DNA from 3 places in the Arthrobacter sp. FW306-06-A genome. Region 1 is predicted to be linked to each of the others. Evidence: riboswitches for the same ligand, from Rfam matches in the RefSeq annotation. Region 1 holds a riboswitch; each other region holds the start of a gene.
The links. Region 1 has a riboswitch for cyclic di-AMP ahead of LFT49_RS04645 (M23 family metallopeptidase). Riboswitches for the same ligand answer to the same signal wherever they lie in the genome.

Region 1 (7,290 bases):
GCATCAAAAACCAGGCTGTTCTCTTGCACTCCCCCAGCCTAGCCATCAGGCGGGGCAGCGATCACTCCCGTCGAAAGCGGAGGTCAGGCGGCGCGTTCGGGCAGGAGGAACGGATCCCACGCGGGCGTGGGCTTTTCCAGTTCCTTGATCTGCCAGTTGGTGCCGCGCGGAGGCTCCGGCACAAAGCGCAGGCTCCAGCCCATCTCGGTCGGGGTGTGGTCGCCCTTGACGTTGTTGCAGCGAAGACAGGCTGCCACCAGGTTCTCCCACGAGTCAGCCCCGCCCCGGGACTTGGGGTGCACATGGTCGATGGTATGCGCTGCCTTGCCGCAGTATGCGCATTTATGGCCGTCGCGTCTGAGTACGCCCCTGCGGCTGACAGCCGTGGAGTGGTTGTATCGGGGCCGGATGTACCGGTTGAGGAGGATCACGGACGGGCGGCCCAGGACGTCCGTGGGTCCCACGACAGGGTCATCCCCTTCGGCCACGACGCTCGCCTTGCCCGTGAGCACAAGCACCAGCGCCCGGCGGAAAGTAATGACCGCCAGCGGTTCATATCCAGCATTCAGAACGAGAGTGCGCATGCACTTACCTCTTCACGGCCGCACCCGTCAGGGGCACGAGGGCCGGCTGCCCTCGGCATGTCCGGGCTATGGATCGACATCACAAGAGTAAACAGAGAAGTGCAAAATCAGGTAATCGCCGCCCGGATTCCCTGCGGGGAACGTTCCCCAGCAGGGCAGGCATCAGTCCCCTGCGGGGAACTTCTTAAACGCCAAGGACCCCCGCTGCGAGGGCGGGGGTCCTTGGACAAGCACTGGCTGTTGCCAGTGCCGGACATGCGGTGCTTACCTGACGTGGATGAAAACCGGCCCGGAGCCCACGTTTGCGCTGAAGACCACGGTGTCGTTGCCGTTGAAGCCGCCATGCACGGCCATGCCGTTTCCGGCGTAAACAGCGATGTGTGCCATTCCTCCGCCACCATCGGCGTAGTAGATCAGGTCGCCGGGCTGTGCCTGGGAAGCAGGCACCGTGTCCCCCAGGGACAGGTAGCCGGCGGGCCAGTCGTGGAAGTGGATGCCGACGGCGGCCAGGGCGTTGGTCACCAGCATGGTGCAGTCCTGGTGGACGCCAAGCTGGGCGTAGGCGGCGGAGAGGATTGCAGCACCCTTGCCGCTGGCAGAAGCCTGGGCTGCGGGAGCGGCCGGGGCAGCGGCGGTGGCGACCTTGGCGGTGACCTTGGGAGCGGCAACGGGCTGGGCGGCGGGAGCAGGGGCAGCTTCCTCCACCTGAACCTGGGGCTCGGGCTCGACGACGGGGGCCGGCGTGGTGGTCACAGCTGGCTTCTCGAAGCTGATCGCAATGGTGGAAGCGGCGGAAATCGGGGCGTCGACGGCGGATTCAACTTCCAGCGCGGAGGCGGGAGCAGAGTCGCGCTTGACGTTGGCATCGGCGGCGTTGGCCGCAATGCCGCTGGTCAGGACCAGGCCGGAAGCGGCGGCGATGACCGCAGCCTGGCGGCCCATGCCGCCGGCGTTGTCGCTGACAGCCTTGGCAATGACAGCGATCGAGTTGGTCTTGGTGACCTCGGCGCGGTGCCGTGCGGTAGCACGAGTCGTCATCAGTTCTCTCTTTCGTTTTCCTTGCAACCGCAGGTAGGCAGGCAAAGTGTGTTGGACGCGCCGGCATCTTGGGGGTACGCCGGCGCGTCCCGAACGGGGATGTGGTTTCTAGCGAAGAAGCTTTGGGCAAAGAAATAGCCCTTGGAGCACGGAGCCCAAGAACTATTTGTTGAGGTGGTAGTACGACGAGGTACCGGTGGCTGCAGGCGAGTGGAGCAGCGTGCCCTGTGAGGGGTTGAGTGCGCTGATCATCATGCCGTTGCCGACGTAGATGCCAACGTGGGCGCCGCCGTTCTGGACAACCAGGTCACCCGGCTGCGGCGCGGAGGTGGGGGTCATGATGCTCCACGCGTTGGTGCGGGGAATGCTGATGCCTGCCTGGGCGTAAACCCACTGCACGAACCCGGAGCAGTCCCAGCCGGTGACGGGGCTGGTGCCGCCCCACACGTACGAGTGGCCGATGCCGGTGTAGGCGATGGCTGCGATGCCCGAGGTCGCCGCCGAGGAGACGGTCTGGGCGGTCTTGGCGGCCGGCGCGGCGTCCTGGCCGGCAGCAGCAGCAGCGGTGGCCGTGTCGGTGGACTGGGTACGCACCGGCTGCACCTTGGGAGCAGCGGTGGTTTTGACCACGGGACGTTCAAAGGAAACCGTGGCGGTGGGGGCAGCGGTGACTGCGAGGGCCGTTTGGGCCGAACCGGACTCAGTGGAAGCTGAGACACCGGCAGTGGTATCAGCAGCAGTGGCCGGCAGGCCCATGCTCAGGATCAGGCCCGAGGCGGCTGCCACAACGGCAGCCTGGCGGCCTACGGTCCCGGCATTTGCACTCACGGCCTTGGAAACGGCATCCAAGGGGTTGGTGCGAACCGTTTGCGCACGGTGGCGCGCAGAATTATGGCGTGAAGACACGAAGGTAGCCTCTCCCAATGCCTGCGAGGTGAGCTGTCGGATTCGGATGGGAGTCACCCGGCCACGCTGCTTCCTGGGAAGCTTGTGACTTAACCCCAAGGCCTTCTGAATGAAGGCCGAAATTGGTTCCCCCGCCCCTGCCAGACGATGAAATGCGAACGGACCTTGAGCGGTGGCAGAGTTAGGCAATCCACTCAAGAGCGTCAACTTCGGAAAAGTTGACGCGAGTTAGACGGTACAACAGTTTTGTTTCAATGTCACATTCAGGTCACGGCTAGTCACGGCGATCTGAGAGTGCGCAATCATTCGGTTACAACCAGCCCATGGGATCGACCACTTCGCCATTGACCTGGACTTCGAAGTGCAGGTGGCAGCCGGTGGACGCACCAGTGGTGCCGCTCAGCGCCACCACATCCCCGCGGGAGACGGTCTGGCCCACCTTCACATTGAAGGACGACAGGTGGTTGTAGGTGGTTTCCAGCCCGTTCCCGTGGTCGATGACCACTCGGTTTCCGCCGCCGAACTGATGCCAGCCCGCGAAGGTCACGGTACCCGTGGCGGCCGCCAGGACGGATGTCCCACACTGCGCCACGAAGTCCTGGCCCCGGTGGAAGTCGCCCGAGCCTCCAGTAATCGGGCTGACCCGGTAACCGAAGGGGGAAGCGGTGGCAAGGGATGCCAGCGGTGCGGCCAGGGTGCCGGCTGACGCGGCACGCGTCACGGAGCCGGCCGACTGGGCACTCAGCAGTTGCTTTAGCTTCCCGTCCGGGTCCGCCTGGGTCACCACGGCGGACCGGCTGAAGTCGATCTGGGCACCGATGTCGGCCGAGATCTCGGGCTGCGGCGTGACAGAGGAGGCTGCAAGCGGGGCGCTGCCGGCGGCATCAGTGGCCATAACGGGACTTGTGGCGGGCACGGTCACGGTCAGCACCAGGCCGGTGGCTGCCAGGGCAATGCCGGCCTTCTGGCCGATGCCGCTGGCAGCGGCAAACTCCGTCATCTGGCGGAACGGACCCCGGCGGCGGCGGGCGTCGCGATGGAGGTCGCGGGGGCGCTCCGCTGCGACAACTTCGACAACCCGCGGCGCCGAAGGGGGGCCGGCAGCACGGCGGCGTCCCCGGGGGGTTTGCATGGTCAAGAAGGGTTCCTCTCTGGAAAAGCCTGCGGAGTTAGCTGTCGGATTCGGGTCAGAGAGATCAAAGACCCGGCCCGCCAAGGGCAAGCTTCTGCGCAGGGGTATTCCCGGAAGAATCCTTCACTGGAGAGGCTTGCTGCTGACGGACTTCACCCCAAGGCAGTCCCCCGCTGCCGCTTGTGGTTCCCCCGCCTCTGCCAGTAACGACTCGTGCACCCGATCCGCTGGCAGAGCTCGGCTCCGGATCAGGTAACGCTTAAGTTTCAAACGACTGGTTCTACTATAGGGGCTTAAGACCCTAGGTAACAATTCCGTTATCTTTGGCTGGAAGGGCAGGTCCGGGGTATGGAAGTTTCGCTTCAGCCCTGCTTGACGGCCACAAAGACGTGTGCGGCAACCTCCGGCGGAAGCTCCAGCGCTCCTTCAATCCCGGCCACCCGCACCGAGATGTAGTCGCCCACGCGCTCCAGGGCCACTGCAGCGCCGGGCCGGATTCCGCCTTCGTCCAACTGCGACAGCAGCTCCGGCTCCACCTGGATCGGCTCCGCGAGGCGGCTGATGGTCACGCCGGAAGCAGGCACGTAGCTCTTCATCGCCTCCACCAGGCTGATGGCGCCGTCACCGAAGCCGGGGGCCGGCCGGCCGCCCAGCGCGGCAAGGCCCGGGATGGGGTTGCCGTACGGGGATTCGGTGGGGTGGTCCAGTATCTCGTAGATGCGGCGCTCCACCCGCTCACTCATCACATGTTCCCAGCGGCAGGCTTCATCGTGGACGTAGGCCCAGTCCAGCCCGATGACGTCCGCCAGCAGGCGTTCGGCCAGCCGGTGCTTGCGCATCACCTCCGTGGCGCGCTTGCGCCCGGTGTCAGTGAGCTCCAAATGCCTGTCACCAGAGACAACAACGAGTCCATCGCGCTCCATCCTGCCGATGGTCTGGGAGACGGTGGGGCCGGAGTGGCGCAAGCGCTCGGCAATACGGGCCCGGAGGGCAACGATGTTTTCTTCCTCAAGCTCCAGGATGGTCCTGAGGTACATCTCCGTAGTGTCGATCAGATCCGTCATCCAGCTCAGCTCCTCGAGCGCAGTACCTTGCGTTGTCCCACCGTATCGCCTCTTCCCGCGAGGTAGTCCGGGGGAAAGCTTAGCCTATTTTGACTTTGTCCGAATAGCTGCGGCCCCAAGGGGAGCCGCAACAGGTGCACGCGGAAGGGTTGCACAGGCGGGACACTTGCACGCCCGCCGCGTTGTCTCAGTGTCTGGACTTTGCCGCTGCCGGTTGCCGCCCACCGCCGCTGTTCAGGCAGAATGGGAAAGGCCTATGGCACAGCCGCCGCCCGGCTGCCGGCCACCACAACCCGCCCGTGCGGACCAAAGCGTTCGTCCCCGCCGAAATTGGAGCACCTGTGAGCGACACCAGCATCACGATTCCCGCCGACCTCCTGCCCAAGGACGGACGGTTCGGTGCCGGTCCGTCAAAGGTCCGGCAGGAACAGATCGATGCCCTCGCCGCAGCGTCCAAAACCATCCTCGGCACCTCTCACCGCCAAGCCCCGGTCAAGAACCTGGTGGGGTCCGTCCGTGAAGGGCTGAGCCAGTTCTTCCGCGCCCCGGAAGGCTACGAGGTTGTCCTTGGCGTTGGCGGCTCCACTGCTTTCTGGGATATCGCGAGCTTCGGCCTGGTGGAGAAGAAGGCCCAGCACCTCTCCTTTGGCGAGTTCGGGTCCAAGTTCGCTGCGGCCACCAACAAGGCACCTTTCCTGGAAGCCTCCTCGATCATCAAGTCCGAGCCCGGCACCCGACCAATGGCACAGGCCGAGGCCGGGGTGGACGTTTATGCCTGGCCGCAGAATGAGACCTCCACCGGTGTGGCAGCCCCGGTCCAGCGGGTTTCCGGAGTCGACGAGGGATCGCTTGTCCTGGTGGACGCCACCTCGGCTGCCGGCGGCCTGGATGTGGACGTTGCCCAGAGCGACGTCTACTACTTCGCGCCCCAGAAGAACTTCGCCTCTGACGGCGGCCTGTGGCTTGGCCTGTTCTCCCCCGCCGCTCTTGACCGGGCCGCCCGCATCAAGGCCAGCGGCCGCTGGATCCCGGACTTCCTGGACCTCCAGACTGCCATTGACAACTCCCGCCTGAACCAGACCTACAACACGCCCTCGCTGTCCACGCTGGTGACCCTGGATGCCCAGGTGCAGTGGCTGAATTCCAACGGCGGCCTGGATTTCGCAGCTGCACGCACCGCCGATTCAGCCGGACGCATCTACAGCTGGGCCGAGGCTTCCGATTTCGCCACCCCGTTCGTTGCCAAGCCGGAGGAACGCTCCAACGTCATCGCCACCATCGACTTCGATGAGTCGGTGGACGCCGCCGCAGTGGCCAAGATCCTGCGCGCCAACGGCATCGTGGACACCGAGCCCTACCGGAAGCTGGGCCGCAACCAGCTGCGCATCGCCACCTTCGTGGCCATCGAGCCCAGCGACGTCTCGGCCCTGCTTGCCAGCATTGACTACGTGGTGGGCGAGCTGCGCAAGTAGGCACAGTGGACCATCAGGCCCTGTCCATACGCTGGCACGCTTAACGTACGACGGCGCCGCCCGGGTTTATCCCGGACGGCGCCGTTTTCGTTGTGCCTGGCAAAGGGCGGGGCCGGCCTCGCGGTAAAGGTGCGGCTAGGCTCCTGCCTGCGCTCCGTCGTCGTCCGCCGATTCCCCTGCCGGCCCTGGGTCCCCTTCCGCAGCGTGGCCGTCGGCGGCCTCGGCGGGTTCCGCCGTCAAGGGACCACCGTTCTCCTGGCCGTCTGTTTCCTGGGCCTCTGTTTCGTGGCCACCCGCTTCAGGCTCCTGCGGCTGTTCGTCCTCGGGACGGACACGCTCGGCCCACGGCACCCACTCCGGGGCGAGGATGGAATCCTCGGACGGCAGCAGGCCCAGTTCGTTGACCGTGACCACCTTGGAGCGCGAGTTCCGGGTCAGCACCGCGTACCACTGCCACCCTGCGTAGCCGGGCAGCCGGGACTCGAACAGGTGCGTCACCAGCCGGTCGCCCTCGCTCTTGGCCGCAAGGTGCGCGCCGATGGTGGCGGCCGGCGTGATGCTTTCCACTGCGCTCCGGGCGGCATCAACAGCCGCGGCCAGGAAAGCGTCAGGCTTGCCCGTACGCCACACGGGCACGCCGGCCTTGCGCTTGGGCGGGGTCTTGGCAGCCTGCTCCTGCACTGGCGCGCCCGGCTGTTCAGATTGGGGATTCATGGGCGCTTAAACGTCCAGCTCGTCGGCAACCTTGCGCAGGGCGGCAGCAATGGCCTTGCCCTTGTTGCCGTCCGGGTACTTGCCCTTGGAGAGGGTGCCGGACAGATTGTCCAGGACGGTCACCAGGTCCTGCACCAGCGGGGCGAGGTCCTTGGCGCTGGGACGCTTCGCCTTGGCAATGGACGGGGTCTTGTCCAGCACCCGCAGGCCCAGTGCCTGCGCTCCCTTGCGGCCGTCCGCCACACCGAACTCCACCCGGGTGCCCGCTTTCAGCTCCGTTACCCCTTCGGGCAGCGACGACTTGGGCAGGAAGACCTCCTGGCCGTCTTCGCCCGCGAGGAACCCAAAGCCCTTGTCCTTGTCATACCACTTGACCTTGC
Region 2 (7,290 bases), 1.5 Mb from region 1:
GCCACCACCAAGGCCAGCATCAACAACTTCACCAAGGGACTGGCACAGCAGCTGGCACCCAAGGGAATCCGGGTGAATGCCGTGGCCCCGGGTCCCATCTGGACGCCATTGCAGGTCAGCAGTGGCCAGCCCAAGGAGCAGCTGCCGGAATTCGGCCAGTCGACTCCCCTGGGCCGGGCAGGACAGCCCGCGGAGCTGGCACCCGCCTACGTCTTCCTGGCTTCACCCGAGTCCAGCTACGTGGTAGGGGAAACACTGAACGTCAACGGCGGCAGCCCCACGCCCTAGCCGGTTCCCCGGGCCTGGCTGATCCGCCAACCCGGCGTCAGCCAGCGGCGTGGCCAGCCAGGATCTCATCGGTGGCAGGGTCAGGCTCGCCGTCGAAGAACTGGGCCAGGACAGTCTTGAACACTGTTTCTCCGGGTGCCGCCCGGAGAAACAGTGTCATGGACGACCGCAGCTTCCTGGCATCAATGCCGCCGAAGATGTCCTCCGCGGACTGGTCTGCATGGTTGGCCAGGACCAGGGCGCACTCCAGGAGCCGCGGCCCCAGTACCTCATGATCCAGGTAGGCACGGGCCTCTGCGAGTGAGGAGATGGCGTATTTGCGGGACATTGCGCTCTGCCCCAACCCGGAGATCTGCGGGAAGATGAACCACATCCAGTGGCCGGACTTCCTGCCGACCTGCAGCTCCCCCAGCGCCTGGTCATAGGTGCCGCCGCTGTTTTGCGCGGCAACAAAACGGTCAAGGTCAAAGTGCTCATTCATGCGGATCTCCCGGTTTCGAGGTCAAAGGATCAAATCTTTTTCAAGGGCGGCTGCCGCCGCCTGAAGCTGCGGGTCGGGGTCGTCCCGCCACCGGGCCAGGACCGCGTTGGCCCGCTGCCGCTCGCGCTCCCCGAGGCCGGACAGCAGCGGCACCAGGACGTCGCCCAGGAGGGGCTGGATCAGGTCTGCAGCCTGGGCAGAACGAAGGAAGCCTTCCAGCCGGGTCAGGTCCGAGTGCCTGAGCAGCCGCACCCGTGACTGCAGCAGCACCACGGCCGCCAACCGGCGCTCAAACACGGGGCGGGAGCCGGGCCGGGGCTGTCCCCACAGGGTGGACGCAAGCATCACCGTGGTGTCGTGGTCCAGGTCCTTGAATTTGCGCAGGGCATCGCGCACCGTGCCGCGCACCGCTCCGATGGAGGAACCGTAAGAGTCCAGCACCCAGCCAAGCCGGTTCCCGACGTCGTCCGCCCGGTACCAGGCGCCCTCGTTCTGGAGGGTCCGGTCAACGAACTCCGCCGCCGCGGACACCACATCCGCAGGGCCAGTCATCGTCCCCGACCGGACGAGGCGTGGCGGATACAAAACGGTGTCCAGGGCCGCGCTTCCAGCCTGCCCTCCGCAATGGGCTCCCCGCACACGGCGCAGGTTCCATAGGTCCCCGCTGCCAGGCGGGCCAGCGCCGCGTCAATCTGGTCCAGGCCGGCCGAGCTCTGCTTCAGGAGCGCCGAAGCCTGCGAGAGCTCAAACGCGATCGTGGCCCCTTCGGGGTCGTGCTCGTCATCGACATTGGAGTCCTGCCGGGCCGAATTCGCTGCCTGGATGTCAGCCCGCAGCGCCGGCAGCAACTCCAGGCGCCGCGCCCGCTCCTCTTCGAGCAGTACCCGGAACCGGTCGAAATCTGGCATGCAAACAGCCTAGCGGTCGGATCGCGGAGCGCCTGAATGGAAACGGCCAGTTCCATGGAGCCGCGGCAAACATCCCGTGTCCGTGTCCGGGCCGTTACCTGTCCTGCAAGCCCGGCTATTAGCCGAGGTCGACACCGATAACAGCCGTAACGTCCAAACGTTTGCGGAATTCGAGAGGGAAACCTCGTATGTTATCCAAATGTGACAATGCCACCGCATGTGGGTTATGGTCTTCAGGTGTCCCTCTCAGACGGGACATTCCCATCAGTATGCCGAGCCCTGCCACTGATCATGGGATACAACCGCTCCAGCTGGCAGGGACGGGGGAACCAAGTTTCCGCGGCCACTTGTGGCCTTGGGGTTAAGTCGATAGCGCCTCCGTCCATTACGGGGTTGCTTCCGGCCGGGTATCTCCAGCCCGAACCCGACAGCTCACCCCGCAGGCATGGGAGAGGCGATCAACCGTGTCAAAAAATTCCACCACTGCCCGTCACCGCGCAACTCCGGCCCGCTCCATTGTTCTCGAGGGCCTCGCCGTGACAGCCAAGTCCCAGGCCCGCTCGCTGGGCCGCCCCGCGCTCGCAGTTGCTGCAGCGTCCGGCATTGCCTTCGGCGTCGGCGCCCCGGCCCACGCCGGTGTCACCGGCCCTGACACCACGGAAAAGACCAACGTGCAGGCGTACTCCGCACCTGTTGCGGCCCCGGCAGCGGCAGCAGGCAGCGTCCACACCGTAGTTTCCGGCGATACCCTGGGTGCCATTGCGTCTGCTAATGGCGTCAGCCTGAACAGCGTCCTGTCCGCCAACGGACTGGGCCTGTCCTCGATCATCTACCCGGGCGACCAGATCCAGATCCCCGCCGCCGGCTACACCGCGGCACCGGCACCGGCTCCGGCCCCTGCAGCAGCACCCGTGCAGACCGCAGCCGCCGCTCCGGCCAACACCGGCATGAACATGTCCTACGCCTCGGCCACCCCCGTGTCCGCCCCCACCGGCAGCGGCACCGGCGCTGCCATCCTGGCAAACGCCTACGGCCAGCTGGGCATCAAGCAGGACTGCACTGCCATGGTTGAGAAGGCGCTGCGCTCGGTGGGCAAGTCCGTTGGCGATCTTGCCCCCACCCAGTTCTTCCAGTACGGCACCGTGGTCGGCGCTCCTGCGCCCGGCGACCTGATCATCACCTCCGGCCACGTTGGCGTTTACGCCGGCAACGGCCAGGTTGTCAGCGGTGGCGTGAACGGCTACGACACCCAGGTGCACTCCATCAGCTGGCTCGGCGGCTACTCAGCGGTCCGCGTCGCCTAGTCTTCGCATCACCGCAGGCGCCCAACAGCGCAGGCATTAGACAGGAGGGCGGCAGCCGGTCATCCGGCTGCCGCCCTCCTGTCGCATCCGCCGCCTGCCCCCGCAGCCGTCAGGTCCCGCAGAAGGTCATATAGTTGCCGAAGTCCTCGGGGGCGCCTTCGGCGTAGCGTTCCAGCCCGGGCCGCTCGGTGAAGGGGTCACTGACTGCCTCCAAAAGCTGCTGCAAGGGTGACAGGTCTCCGGCCGTGGCAGCGGCCAATGCCTCCTCCACGAGGTGGTTCCTGGGAATGTACGCCGGGTTGACGTTGTCCATCAGCTCCGCGTCCGGTTCGAGTGCCTGCCACCGCTCCGCCCAGGAATCAAACGCAGCCAGATCAAGAACCATGCCGCGCACCGGACGAAGGTCGCCACGGGCGGCCTTGCCCAGGTTACGGAAGAAGAGGGTGTAGTCCACGGGACCGTCCTTCAGGATGGCAAGGGCGCCGTCCACCAAAGCGGACGTGGTTTCCTCGTCACTTCCCCCGCGGCTGCCAAGGCCGAGCTTGGCATTCATGCCACCGGTCCACGCCCTGCTGTAGTGGCCCCGGAAGCCGCCGAGCACCTCCACTGCGGGCGCAACCGCCTGCTCCTGGTCTTCGTGGATAAGCGGCAGCATCGCCTCCGCCAGCCGGGCAAGGTTCCATTCGGCCAGAACCGGCTGGTTGGCGTAGGCGTAGCGGCCGCTGACGTCGATTGAACTGTAGACGGCCGCAGGATTGAAGGCATCCATGAACGCACAGGGGCCGTAGTCGATGGTTTCCCCTGAGATGGTCATGTTGTCCGTGTTCATGACCCCGTGGACGAATCCCACCAGCATCCAGCGGGCCACCAGTTCCGCCTGCGCGGAGACGACCGACCCGAACAGTGCCAGGTAGGGGTTTTCGGCTTCCGCGGCCTGGGGGTAGTGCCTGCTGATGGCATGGTCCGCCAAGCGCTTCAGAAGGTCGAGGTTCTCGGTGGCACGCGCATATTGGAAGCTGCCCACGCGCAGGTGGCTGCTTGCCACCCTGGCCAGGACGGCGCCCGGCAGCATACCGTCGCGCCGGACCTGGCGGCCCGTGCCCACGACGGCGAGTGCCCTGGTGGTGGGAATGTGCAGGGCGTACATAGCCTCGCTGACGAGGTATTCGCGCAGCATGGGCCCGACGACGGCCCTGCCGTCCCCCGCGCGGGCGAAAGGCGTGCGTCCAGAGCCTTTGAGGTGGATGTCCAGGAGTCGTCCGCTCCGGTCCGTGACCTCGCCCAGCAGAAGCGCCCGCCCGTCACCGAGCAGGGGCGAGTATCCGCCGAACTGGTGGCCGGCGTAAGCCTGCGCCACCGGTGTGGCGCCAGGAGGAACGTGATTTCCCACCAGGAGCCGCACGCCTTCGGGACTGCGCAGGTACTCCGCGTCCAGGCCCAAGTCACGCGCCAGTTTCTCGTTGAGGACAAGGAGGCCGGGGCTGGGGGCCTCCTCGGCCTGCCAGGGAACAGCGAGTTCCGACAGTTCACGCGCGAAGCGGCCGTCAAAAGCCACCATGGATTCAGCTGCTGCCGTCATGGTTTAACCCTATCGCCGTCATAATGGTCCGCTGATTCCCGCACCTGGTGCCGCCGCGGAGGCACGGCTATGCGCTGCAGGTCATGGGCTGCGATGACCGTGGTCCCTGCAGCACGTGCCTGCGCCTGCTCCGCAAGCAGGGACATGTCGTCGCCATACCGTGCGGAAAAATGGGTGAGCACCAGCGTCCGGGACTTTCCGGACGCCGCCAGCTCCCCTGCCTGCCCGGCGGTCAGGTGCAAGTACTGGTGCGCCAGCCCGCCGTCGTCGTTGCTGAATGTCGATTCGCTGACCAGAAGGTCCGTGCCCTCGGCCAGTTCCTCCGCGCCGGCGCACGGCGCGGTGTCCATGATGAACGCGAAGCGCTGGCCGGGCCTGGGGACGCTTACGTCCTCCAACGCGACTGCGCCGAAGAAGCCTTGGCGCTGCAGTCGGCCCACGTCAGGCCCTTCGATTCCTGCCGCCCGGAGCCGTTCCGGAAGGAAGGTGCGGCCGTCAGGCTCGGTGAGCAGGTATCCGTACGTCTCGATGCGGTGCCTCAGCGGCCGGATCTCCAGGCCGTCCGCCACGGGTCCGGCGCCGGAGTGCGGATGGAGCCGCAGGTCGATACCGGGCGAACTGACAGCCACGAGGGCCTGGACAATCTGTTCGCCGGAGGCAGGATAGTGAAGGTGAACGGGGTGTGAAGCACCGTCCAGGGCCATTCGGGACAGGACCCCCGGCAGGCCGTAGCAGTGGTCTCCGTGCACGTGGGTGAGGCAGATCCTGGTGATCTGGCTTGCCGCCACCCCGGCATGGATCATTTGGCGCTGGGTGCCCTCGCCGGGGTCGAACAAGAGTCCTTCGCCGTCCCAGCGCAGGAAGTACCCGTTGTGGTTCCGTGTGCGGGTGGGAACCTGGGAAGCCGTGCCCAGCACCACGAGTTCACGCACTTGGGGCGTCTGCCGGCTCCGCGTGCAGCCCTTTGGCATATGCTGCCTGGCCGAGGTGCTGGAGGCAGTCCCCCAGGATGCTGACCAGCCGCACTCCGAGGGTTACCGGCGGATCCCAATGTTCGTCGACCACGCGGTCCAGGTCCGGATCATCAATACCCTGCAGGACCTTGGCGGTCTGCCGGTGGACCGCCTCGTAGTATTCCTGCAGGAGCCCGCGGGGCGCCCTGACTGCGTCCACCTGTTCACTGGAGTGGCCGTAGCCCGTGTCCCGTTCCGCAAGCGGGAGCCCGAAACGGGATACAAAGCCTTCTCCCGTCCAAACCTGCTCCAGCCCGGAGGCGGAGGCCACCTGTGCATCTTCCACCCGGCCCGTATGCCAGATCAGCCAGCCGATGGAATTGCCGTTACCGGCAGGACGGCGCTGCAGGTCCGCCTCGTCCAGCCCTTCCAGTGCCTGGCGGACAAGTGAAGGAAGCCGGTCGAAGGCCTCCAGCAGCAGTTTTTGGAGTGCATCTCTTTCCTTCCCGCGGTCCGGGCCCCGCGGGCCCGGACCCTTGGACCGCTATCGTTCCAGGTCGTCCGGCTCAAATTGGCTGAGCGGGGAGCCGCCGAAGTTTTCCTCGTCGTCGCTGGCGTCCGCTTCGGGACCTGTGGGGTTTTCGCCGAAATCGACGTCGGCCGCAGCCTCCCCCAGCGTGGGCGTACCGGGGGGCACCTGTTCATCGCCGGAGCGGTAGCGGGCCTGCGCGCTTTCGTCCCGCAGCGTCTGCTCGCTCAGGAAGTCCTCTTCTTCTCCCGAGACGGCCTCATTCTGCAACAGGGGGTCTTCCTGCCAGCGTTCCGGATTGTTCTCCGCAGCGCCCGGGTAGCTGTCGGGTTCCCCCATCACAGGGTCCAGTTCCAGCGACGATGCCGCGCCGGGAGTTTCGTCGAGAAGCACATCGTCCTCCTCCACAACTTCCAGCTCATCGTCGGGGACGTTCTGCTCAGTCATGATGATGCCTTTCCTGTTGCCGTTCAGCGGACAATAGTAAGCATACTGACGAACTGGCTTGGATGTGAACCGTCCTGGGTAAGGAACAGGCAAATGGGGCAGAAAACGTGATGGCCAGCAAGGAGAATCGCATGGAACCCAAAATGTCCCCCGACGGGCCCCCGGCACAGCCGCCCCGGCCCCAGTCCTTCGCCGCCCGGATGTCCCTCCTATGGACCGACGCATTGGGCCGGGCCGGCATCCGGGCCATCCAGGCACTGTCCGTCCTGGCACTTGCCTGGGTGGCGGTGACGGCCGCCATCCGTGTCCCGCTGGTCACCATCCCGGTGCTGGTTGCGTTAATCCTGGCGTCGGCAATGGCTCCTGCCGTCCGCTGGCTCGCGGCTCGGGGCTGGCCCCGCGCCTTGGCGGTGCTGTCTTCCTTCCTGGTGATCCTGGCGGTGGCGGCCGGAGTGGTGGGTGGAATCATCGCCCTGGTGAGGCAGCAGGCCTCCGTCCTGGCTGCCCGGGCAGAAGCAGGCATTGGCCAGCTGCAGCAATTCATCACCACCGGCCCTGTGGCCCTTACCAGTGACCAGATCGACGCAGCCCGCGGCGAGTTCCAGAAGTTTTTGGCTGGAGGAACCCTGGGCGCCGACGCGCTGACGGGCCTGCGGACGGCCGGGGAGATTGTGGCAGGTTCAGTCCTGACAGCCGTGATCCTGTTCTTTTTCCTCAAGGACGGCGAGAAGATCCGGGGGTTCCTGATCGGATTCCTCCCGGGGACCCGCCAGGGCAAGGCACATTTGGCGGCCGAACGCA
Region 3 (7,290 bases), on a different contig from region 1:
CTGCGAGAGTCGTATGTCCCGGGGCAAGGACACAGGCGGCGTCACCGGCAGACATCTCGGTGCACGACCCCGCCGGGTCACAGGACGACAAGGAGAAGGAACCCGCGGCCGCCGGATCATTTGAGGCCACACCTCTTGACGTCCCCATGGCGTGGACGTGGCTGGCCGTCATGGTCTGCAGCTGCGTCGACCCCCCTGGGCCTGCCATTGACATGGAGGAACCCGGGGGCATGTCGTGGGCGCCGCTCATGACGTGCATGCCAAAGATGCCGGCAATGATGGCCAGGGCCGCGGTCAGGAACCCTCCCCGCAGGAGGAGGGCCGTGAGAAGGCGACGATGCGCTGGAGTCACGACTCTTCCTCCTTTCCGTAGAGTTCTCACTACAAGGGTAAACCTGCAGAATGTGCCTGCCGGCCCGCTCCTTCTAGTTCAAACGCGCGGGCCTGCATGTCCGTCTACCGGCGTCGGCGTCGGGATGGTGGCTTTCCGGCACAAGCCGCCCGGGGGCACCTGCGGGTGCTGTCATTGTGGAACGGCCCTCCTCCCCGGAAAGCACAATGCCCCGCGCGAGGAGAGGCTCCGGGGACGTGCAGACATTAGATTCCGACGAAGGTATACCCGGCGGCAGTCACAGCCTCCCGCGTCGCTGCCGCGTCAACCGTACCTTGCACCCACAGACGGGAACGGCCGCCAGGGACGAGATCAACGGAGGCAGACTCCACCCCATCAACGGCAGAGACGGCCTTCTCGACCGTCTGAACGCAGTGCCCGCAGGTCAAGCCGTCCACAGCGAATTCAACGGTAGTGGCACCGGCGGCTGCGGTGGGGGCAGGGGCGGCTTCAGTCGAGCAGCAGCTGCACCCGGACGCGGAGGAAGCAAGCGGCAGCTGGGTACGGTTTTCGGTTCCACACATGTCAGTTTCCATTCCTTGACGAAGGACTAATGGGCGCTGGGATTGAACGGCTGTGAAAGCCGGGCGCAGGGGCCGGCCGGGACATACCACTTCACTGACAACAACAGAAACTATACCGGGTGGGGGTATCGGGAAGAAAGGAGATGTCCTGTGATAAGCATCTCATGTTATTCAAATGTGACAAATGAGGCCTGCGTGAAGTACGGTCGAAGCCGTGCCGGTTTCTCCGAATGCGGCACTCCCGAGCGGACTTGCCTAACTCTGCCGCTGCCCGGGATCCGTTCGCAACTTTCGTCCGGCAGAGACGGGGAAACCAACAGTGGCCTGCTGCGGGCAGGTCTTGGGGTGAAGCCGTGCCTGGTGCTTTTGGCGCCGGTCCGGCCGGGTGTCTCCCATCCGAATCCGACAGCTAACCTCGCAGGCAGTGGGAGAGGCCCTTTCATGCCCATGCGCAAAGCTCACGGCCGCCACCGCGCGGTCCCTGTCCAGACCAGCGCCCTTGCGGTGTTGTCCAAATCGGTCGCCGGAAACGCCGGTGCCGCCGGCCGGCAGGCGGCCGTTATCGCCGCGGCGTCCGGCCTTGTCCTGACCAGTGGCATTGCCGCCCAGGCAGCCGATGCCCCGGCCCAGCGTGAGGCGGAGCCGGCTCAGGCACTGGAAGTCGCCAGCCAGGTCCAGGCCCCGCTCAGTGCGGACGCAACGGTCCGGATTTCCTTCGAGCGCCCCGCGGTGGAGACCACCCCGGCGCCGGTGGTGGAAGCACCCAAGCCAGCCGCCGTCGAGGCGCCCAAGGCGTCCGCCGCACCCGTGGTGGCTGCAGCGGCTGCGCCCGTGAAGGCGCGGGTGACGGTTGCCCCTGCTGCTGCCGCTCCTGTAGCCGCGCCCGTGGCCGGCGGTATCAACGCCATCATGGTTTCCTCCGCCTACGCCCAGATCGGCATGATCCAGGACTGCACCCGACTGGTCGAAAACGCCCTCAACGCTGCCGGTATCCGTGTCGGGGACCTGGGTCCCATGCAGTTCATGAACTACGGCACCGTGGTCACCGACCCGCAGCCCGGCGACATGGTCATGCAGCCCGGCCACGTAGGAATCTACGTCGGCAACGGCCAGGTCCTCAGCTCGGGCCTGAACGGGAAGAACGAAACCGCAGTGCACCCGCTGACCTGGATGACCTCCAAGGGCAGCGTCACGTTCGTCCGCGCCGGTAAGTAAGCCACTGAAGGGCCGGTGATGCACTGCCTTGGGGGCTGTGCATCACCGGCCCTTCAGCACTTCTGCCCCGGTTGGACGCAGATTCATCCCGTAACGGCGGTCCAAAGCGGCGCGACCGCACATGGTTGGTAGCCACCAGGACCGAGCTGGCGGCCATCGCAGCGCCGGCGATCATCGGGTTGCGCAGGCCCAGCGCGGCGACCGGGATGCCGACGGCGTTAGAGAAGAACGCCCAAAACAGGTTGGTCTCTATGCGCGCCAGCGTACGGCGGGGCAGCCAATCGGTTGCGCGATCCGGCCGGGTCAGTGCCCGTAACCACCGGATCGCCCGATCACGATGTCCGCCCGCCACCGTGCGGGCAATGCGCGCTGCTTGGGTCAGGCAGCCGCGAGTGGAGTGAATAACGGATTTGTAACTTATGCGAACGGTTCGCTACTCTAGGGAGGCATACCCCTGGCGGGTATGTGTTGCCCGCTACGCCAAACCCCGCCGGCGGCCTATAACTATGAATTTCTCAAGGCGGGGGCGGAGGATCCACTTACGGCGCGCGCGGAGCGCGCCTTGGGGCGAAGCTACTTGGCGGCTGCGCTGCCGCGCGTCCTCCAGCAGCCGGACAGTCCACTCGTCCGAATCCGACAGCTAACTTCGCCGGCGCCGAGAGGACCACTATCTTGTCTGCCCAGCCCAAACACGGCCGTCGCCGTGCCCTTCCTGCTCCCAGGCCACGCCGCCCCCTTATGCGTGACGCTGCCATTCTGCTGCGGAGCCAACAGTGGGGCGTTACAGCTGCCGTCACGGGAATGATCGCCCTGACGGCCCTTTCGGCTGCGCAGGCCGACCCGGGTGGCCGCGCCGGAGCCCCGGACCGGACCGCCGCGTCCACAGTTCCTGCCGTTGAGGCTGCCGTTACCGCAGTGCCGACCGCCATCCTGACCTTTGACAGCCCCGCAGTGACCTCCCAGCCGGCTCCTGAACCGGCGTCGCCCGTGGAGGCTGCCGGAACGGTTTCAGGATCGACCCCAGTGGCACCGGATGCGGTGGCCCCCACTGAGCAGTCCAGCGGCCTGAGGGCACCACTGGCCGCCATGAATGTGAGCTCCCCCTACGGATTCCGTGTCAGCCCCATCACCGGAGCTGCCGGCGAACTGCACACTGGCGTCGACCTGACAGGAGCATGCTCGACTCCGGTGTTCGCTGCGGGCTCAGGGAAAGTCGTCGAGGCGGGCTGGAGCCCATATGGCGGTGGCAACCGGATCGTTGTGGATCATGGCAACGGGATGAAGACCACATACAACCACTTGGCCAGCATCGGTGTTTCTATCGGGCAACCAGTAACGCAGGGCCAAGAGATTGCGGGCGTTGGTACGACCGGGGCGTCAACTGGTTGCCATCTTCATTTCGAAGTCGTAGTCAACGGTGCCACCGTCAATCCCTCGGCCTACATTTAACGAGACACGAGGATTCCGGCTATGATCCGTCAGCTGTTCCTGGTTGCGGAAACTCAGACCGCCCGCTGACCTGGATGGCCTCCAAGGGCGCCGTCACGTTCGTCCGCGCGGGTAAATAAACTACTGAAGGCCGGTGATGTGCTGCCTTGGGGGCTGTGCATCACCGGCCTTCAGCATGTCTGCCGCAGGTGGGCGGCGTTTCACCTCATTGCGTCCGTCCGAAGCGGCGCAACCGCAGCGAGTTGGTCACCACCAGGACCGAGCTGGCGGCCATCGCGGCGCCGGCGATCATCGGGTTCAGCAGGCCCAGCGCGGCGACCGGGATGCCCACGGCGTTGTAGAAGAACGCCCAGAACAGGTTCGTCTTGATCGTGGCCAACGTCTTTCGGGACAGCCCGATGGCTTCCGCGACCTGCCCCAGATCGCTTCCCATGACCGTCAGGTCTGCGGCGGCGATGGCCACGTCGGTCCCGCTGCCCATGGCGATGCCCAGGTCAGCCTGGGCCAGGGCCGCGGCGTCATTAACGCCATCCCCTGCCATCGCCACGGTCGCGCCGGATTTCTGCAGCCGGCGCACGGCCTCGACCTTGCCTTCGGGCAGGACCCCTGCCAGCACATCCGCGGCCGGGATGCCCACCTTCGCGGCAACGGCCAGCGCCGCGGAGGCGTTGTCGCCGGTCAGCAGGATCGGACGCAGTCCGAGTTCCTTCAACCTGCCGATCGCGGCAGCCGAGCCCGGTTTGATGGTGTCGGTGAGGCTGATCAGGCCCGCGGCCTGCCCGTTCACGCCGACCCAGATCACGGTCGCTCCGGAGTCCTCCAGCGCGTGCAGATGCTCCAGGCTTTCGGCGGGGGTGTCGATGCCGTTGTCCTTGAGCCATCCGGCGCGTCCGACGACGATTGAGCGTCCGTTGACGGTGCCGCGCACGCCCCCGCCCGGGGCGCTGACGAAGTCGGCCACCGCCGCCAGGGGAGCGTGTTCGCGTGCGGCCCGTGCGATGGCATGGGCCACGGGGTGTTCGCTGGCGGCTTCGGCTGCCCCGGCCAGGGCGAGCAGCTCGTCCCCGTCGGCCGCGGTCAGGCTCTGCACAGCCGCGACGGAAAGTTTGCCGCTGGTGACGGTCCCGGTCTTGTCCAGCACGATGGTGTCCACGGTTCGGGTGTCTTCCAGGACCTGCGGGCCTTTGATCAGGATGCCCAGCTGGGCCCCGCGGCCGGTCCCGGTGAGCAGTGCCGTGGGGGTTGCCAGACCCAGCGCACAGGGGCATGCGATCACCAGCACGGCGACGGCGGCGGTGAATGCCGGCTGCGGGTCCCCGGCGGCAATCAGCCATGCTCCAAAGGTGAGCGCGGAGATGGCCAGGACGACCGGGACAAAGACCGCGCTGATCCGGTCGGCCAATCGCGCGACCGCCGCCTTACCGCTTTGGGCCTGGCTGACCAGTCGCCCCATCTGGGCAAGGGTGGTTTCACTGCCGACCCGCGTGGCCTTGACCAGCAGCCGGCCGTTGGTGTTGATGGTCGCCCCGATCACGGAATCGTCCACGCCGACCTCGACCGGCACCGGTTCGCCGGTGATCAGTGAGGTGTCCACCGCCGACTGGCCCTCCACCACAAACCCGTCCGTGGCGATCTTTTCCCCGGGACGGACGATAAAGACGTCCCCCGGAACGAGCAGATCAACCGGCACCCGTGACTCGGCCCCGTCCCGGACCACGCTGGCTTCCTTGGCGCCGAGGTTCAGCAGCGCGCGCAGGGCGTTGCCGGCGCGCTGTTTGGCGTTGGCTTCCAGATAGCGGCCCAGCAGCAGGAACGTGGTCACCACGGCGGCCACTTCGAAGTACAGGGCGTGGTCGCTCATGTTCATGCCCGGATGTGCGGTCATGAACGGATCGGCCAGAAGCTGCCACGCCGAAAACAGGAACGCTGCACTGACCCCGATGGATACCAGGGTGTCCATCGTGGAGGCCAGGTGCCGGGCGTTAATGGCTGCCGCCCGGTGGAACGGCCACGCGGCCCAGCTGACCACCGGCGCGCTCAGAACGAGCGCAGCCCAACCCCAGTGCGGGAACTGGGCCGCCGGGACCATCGAGATCACCAGCACCGGCAGGGTCAGGGCGGCCGCTGCGAGGAGACGCGGCCGCAGGACGCTGCCCGCGGCTGCAGCCTGCCCTGCCGCTGCCAGGTCATCGCCGCCCGGCTGTGCCGACTGCAGTGCATATTGGATGTGTTGCCTGTCAGGGGCGGGCCGGTCAGCCTTGAGCGAGGCGGTGTAGCCGGTGGCCGTCACCGTGTCGATGATCTGCTGGTCCGACACAGTGTCAGGGACGATGACCCGCGCCGATTCCAGCGGCAGGTTCACCGTGGCGTCAACCCCGTCAAGCTTGCCCAGTTTCCGCTCTACCCGGGCAACGCAGGAGGCACAGGTCATGCCCTGGATATCGAGTTCAAGAATCCTGGTGCCGGGAGCGAGGGTTTCGATGCCCACGCCTAACCCCCGGCCACCACGGCGTAGCCAGCTTCAGCTATCGCCGCGTCGATCCGGGCCGGGTCCAGTTCCTGCGCGGACGTTATGGTGGCCACGGAGAGGCCGTCCTTGTTCAGGGCAACGTCCACCGCGGCGACGCCCTCGAGCTCCTGCAGTTCTTCGGTCACCGATGCAACGCAGTGGCCGCAGTGCATCCCTGAAATATTGATTGTTGTCCTCACGCTCATCGCAGTTTCTCCCTGAATTCTTCTAGCGCAATAGGCGCCCGATGGCTGCCGTTGCTTCCTTGACCTTCGCCTCGCCGGCCTCATCCGAGGTCGCGGCCGCGTTCACCACGCAATGTCCAATGTGTTCCTCGAGCAGGCCCATGCTCACGGCGTGAAGGGCTTTGTTCACCGCCGCGACCTGGGTCAGGATGTCTATGCAGTAGGCATCCTCACCGACCATGCGCGCGATACCGCGCACCTGCCCTTCAATGAGTTTCAAACGCCGCAGGTAAGCCTCTTTGCCGTCGCTGTACCCGTGGTCCGCAACTGCGGAGGACGGAAAGCTGTCAATTCCCTGAGTCATGGCGGCCCCTTCCACTACATCATTTTATATACCCCCCGGGGGTAACAGGTCAAGTACCCCACGGGGGTATGTGAGCAGCAGGCCGGCCCCGCGCCTTCTGGGGATTAGAGCCCTCATTACCCTTGACCCGATACCCCTAGGGGGTATAGGTTCGCTGTTACCGGAAACCGACGTCACAGGCACCAAGTGTCCGCACGCAGTGAAGGTCCGACCAGCGGGAACCCGGGCCGCTGCTTTCCCTCGGCCCCATCTTGTGAAAGGACGCGCGATGACCAGCCACACCCATCCTGTCCCCGGTGAAGCACGTGAAGCGGCGCGCCTGAAAAGCACCATTGTTGAAGTCCAGGGCCTGCACTGGGCAACGTCCAAGGCGGTCGTGGAGCGGATCCTGCTGCAACGTCCTGGCGTATCGGCGGTCGAGGCGAACGCCGTCGCCCAGACCGCCACGGTAACCTTTGACCCGTCCGTGACCTCCGTGGAGGAGATTTCCGCCTGGGTGCGGGACTGCGGATATCACTGCCGGGGGGAATCCGTCCCCGAGCACGTCTGCTACCCCAGCAACAGAAATACGGACACCGACCCTGGTGCAGGACATCACCGGAGTTCTGCGGACAAGCATGCCGGCCACGCCCGCCACGGCACCGCGCATCAGA

Region 2: another riboswitch for cyclic di-AMP. It lies ahead of LFT49_RS11425 (C40 family peptidase); the one in region 1 lies ahead of LFT49_RS04645 (M23 family metallopeptidase).
Region 3: another riboswitch for cyclic di-AMP. It lies ahead of LFT49_RS22655 (M23 family metallopeptidase); the one in region 1 lies ahead of LFT49_RS04645 (M23 family metallopeptidase).

Annotation. Positions count from the first base shown of each region.
Region 1 is NZ_CP084552.1:965,506-972,795, reverse strand. It holds gene mobA (molybdenum cofactor guanylyltransferase) at 1-29, opposite strand, end outside; gene LFT49_RS04660 (HNH endonuclease) at 84-584, opposite strand; gene LFT49_RS04655 (NlpC/P60 family protein) at 849-1,622, opposite strand; gene LFT49_RS04650 (C40 family peptidase) at 1,785-2,471, opposite strand; cyclic di-AMP (ydaO/yuaA leader) riboswitch at 2,533-2,710, opposite strand; gene LFT49_RS04645 (M23 family metallopeptidase) at 2,839-3,660, opposite strand; cyclic di-AMP (ydaO/yuaA leader) riboswitch at 3,671-3,882, opposite strand; gene LFT49_RS04640 (metal-dependent transcriptional regulator) at 4,023-4,724, opposite strand; gene serC (phosphoserine transaminase) at 5,066-6,196, shown strand; gene LFT49_RS04630 (DUF3027 domain-containing protein) at 6,332-6,910, opposite strand; gene LFT49_RS04625 (cold-shock protein) at 6,917-7,290, opposite strand, start outside.
Region 2 is NZ_CP084552.1:2,481,697-2,488,986, forward strand. It holds gene LFT49_RS11405 (glucose 1-dehydrogenase) at 1-288, shown strand, start outside; gene LFT49_RS11410 (DUF1810 domain-containing protein) at 326-769, opposite strand; gene LFT49_RS11415 (DNA alkylation repair protein) at 791-1,321, opposite strand; gene LFT49_RS11420 (TraR/DksA family transcriptional regulator) at 1,318-1,677, opposite strand; cyclic di-AMP (ydaO/yuaA leader) riboswitch at 1,968-2,138, shown strand; gene LFT49_RS11425 (C40 family peptidase) at 2,142-2,981, shown strand; gene LFT49_RS11430 (protein adenylyltransferase SelO) at 3,091-4,560, opposite strand; gene LFT49_RS11435 (ribonuclease Z) at 4,557-5,492, opposite strand; gene LFT49_RS11440 (mycothiol transferase) at 5,485-5,994, opposite strand; gene LFT49_RS11445 (hypothetical protein) at 6,058-6,489, opposite strand; gene LFT49_RS11450 (AI-2E family transporter) at 6,621-7,290, shown strand, end outside.
Region 3 is NZ_CP084553.1:72,287-79,576, forward strand. It holds gene LFT49_RS21485 (hypothetical protein) at 1-352, opposite strand, end outside; gene LFT49_RS21490 (heavy-metal-associated domain-containing protein) at 598-927, opposite strand; cyclic di-AMP (ydaO/yuaA leader) riboswitch at 1,168-1,349, shown strand; gene LFT49_RS21495 (NlpC/P60 family protein) at 1,357-2,130, shown strand; cyclic di-AMP (ydaO/yuaA leader) riboswitch at 2,633-2,797, shown strand; gene LFT49_RS22655 (M23 family metallopeptidase) at 2,932-3,579, shown strand; gene LFT49_RS21505 (heavy metal translocating P-type ATPase) at 3,785-6,010, opposite strand; gene LFT49_RS21510 (heavy-metal-associated domain-containing protein) at 6,070-6,378, opposite strand; gene LFT49_RS21515 (metal-sensitive transcriptional regulator) at 6,317-6,637, opposite strand; gene LFT49_RS21520 (heavy metal translocating P-type ATPase) at 6,906-7,290, shown strand, end outside.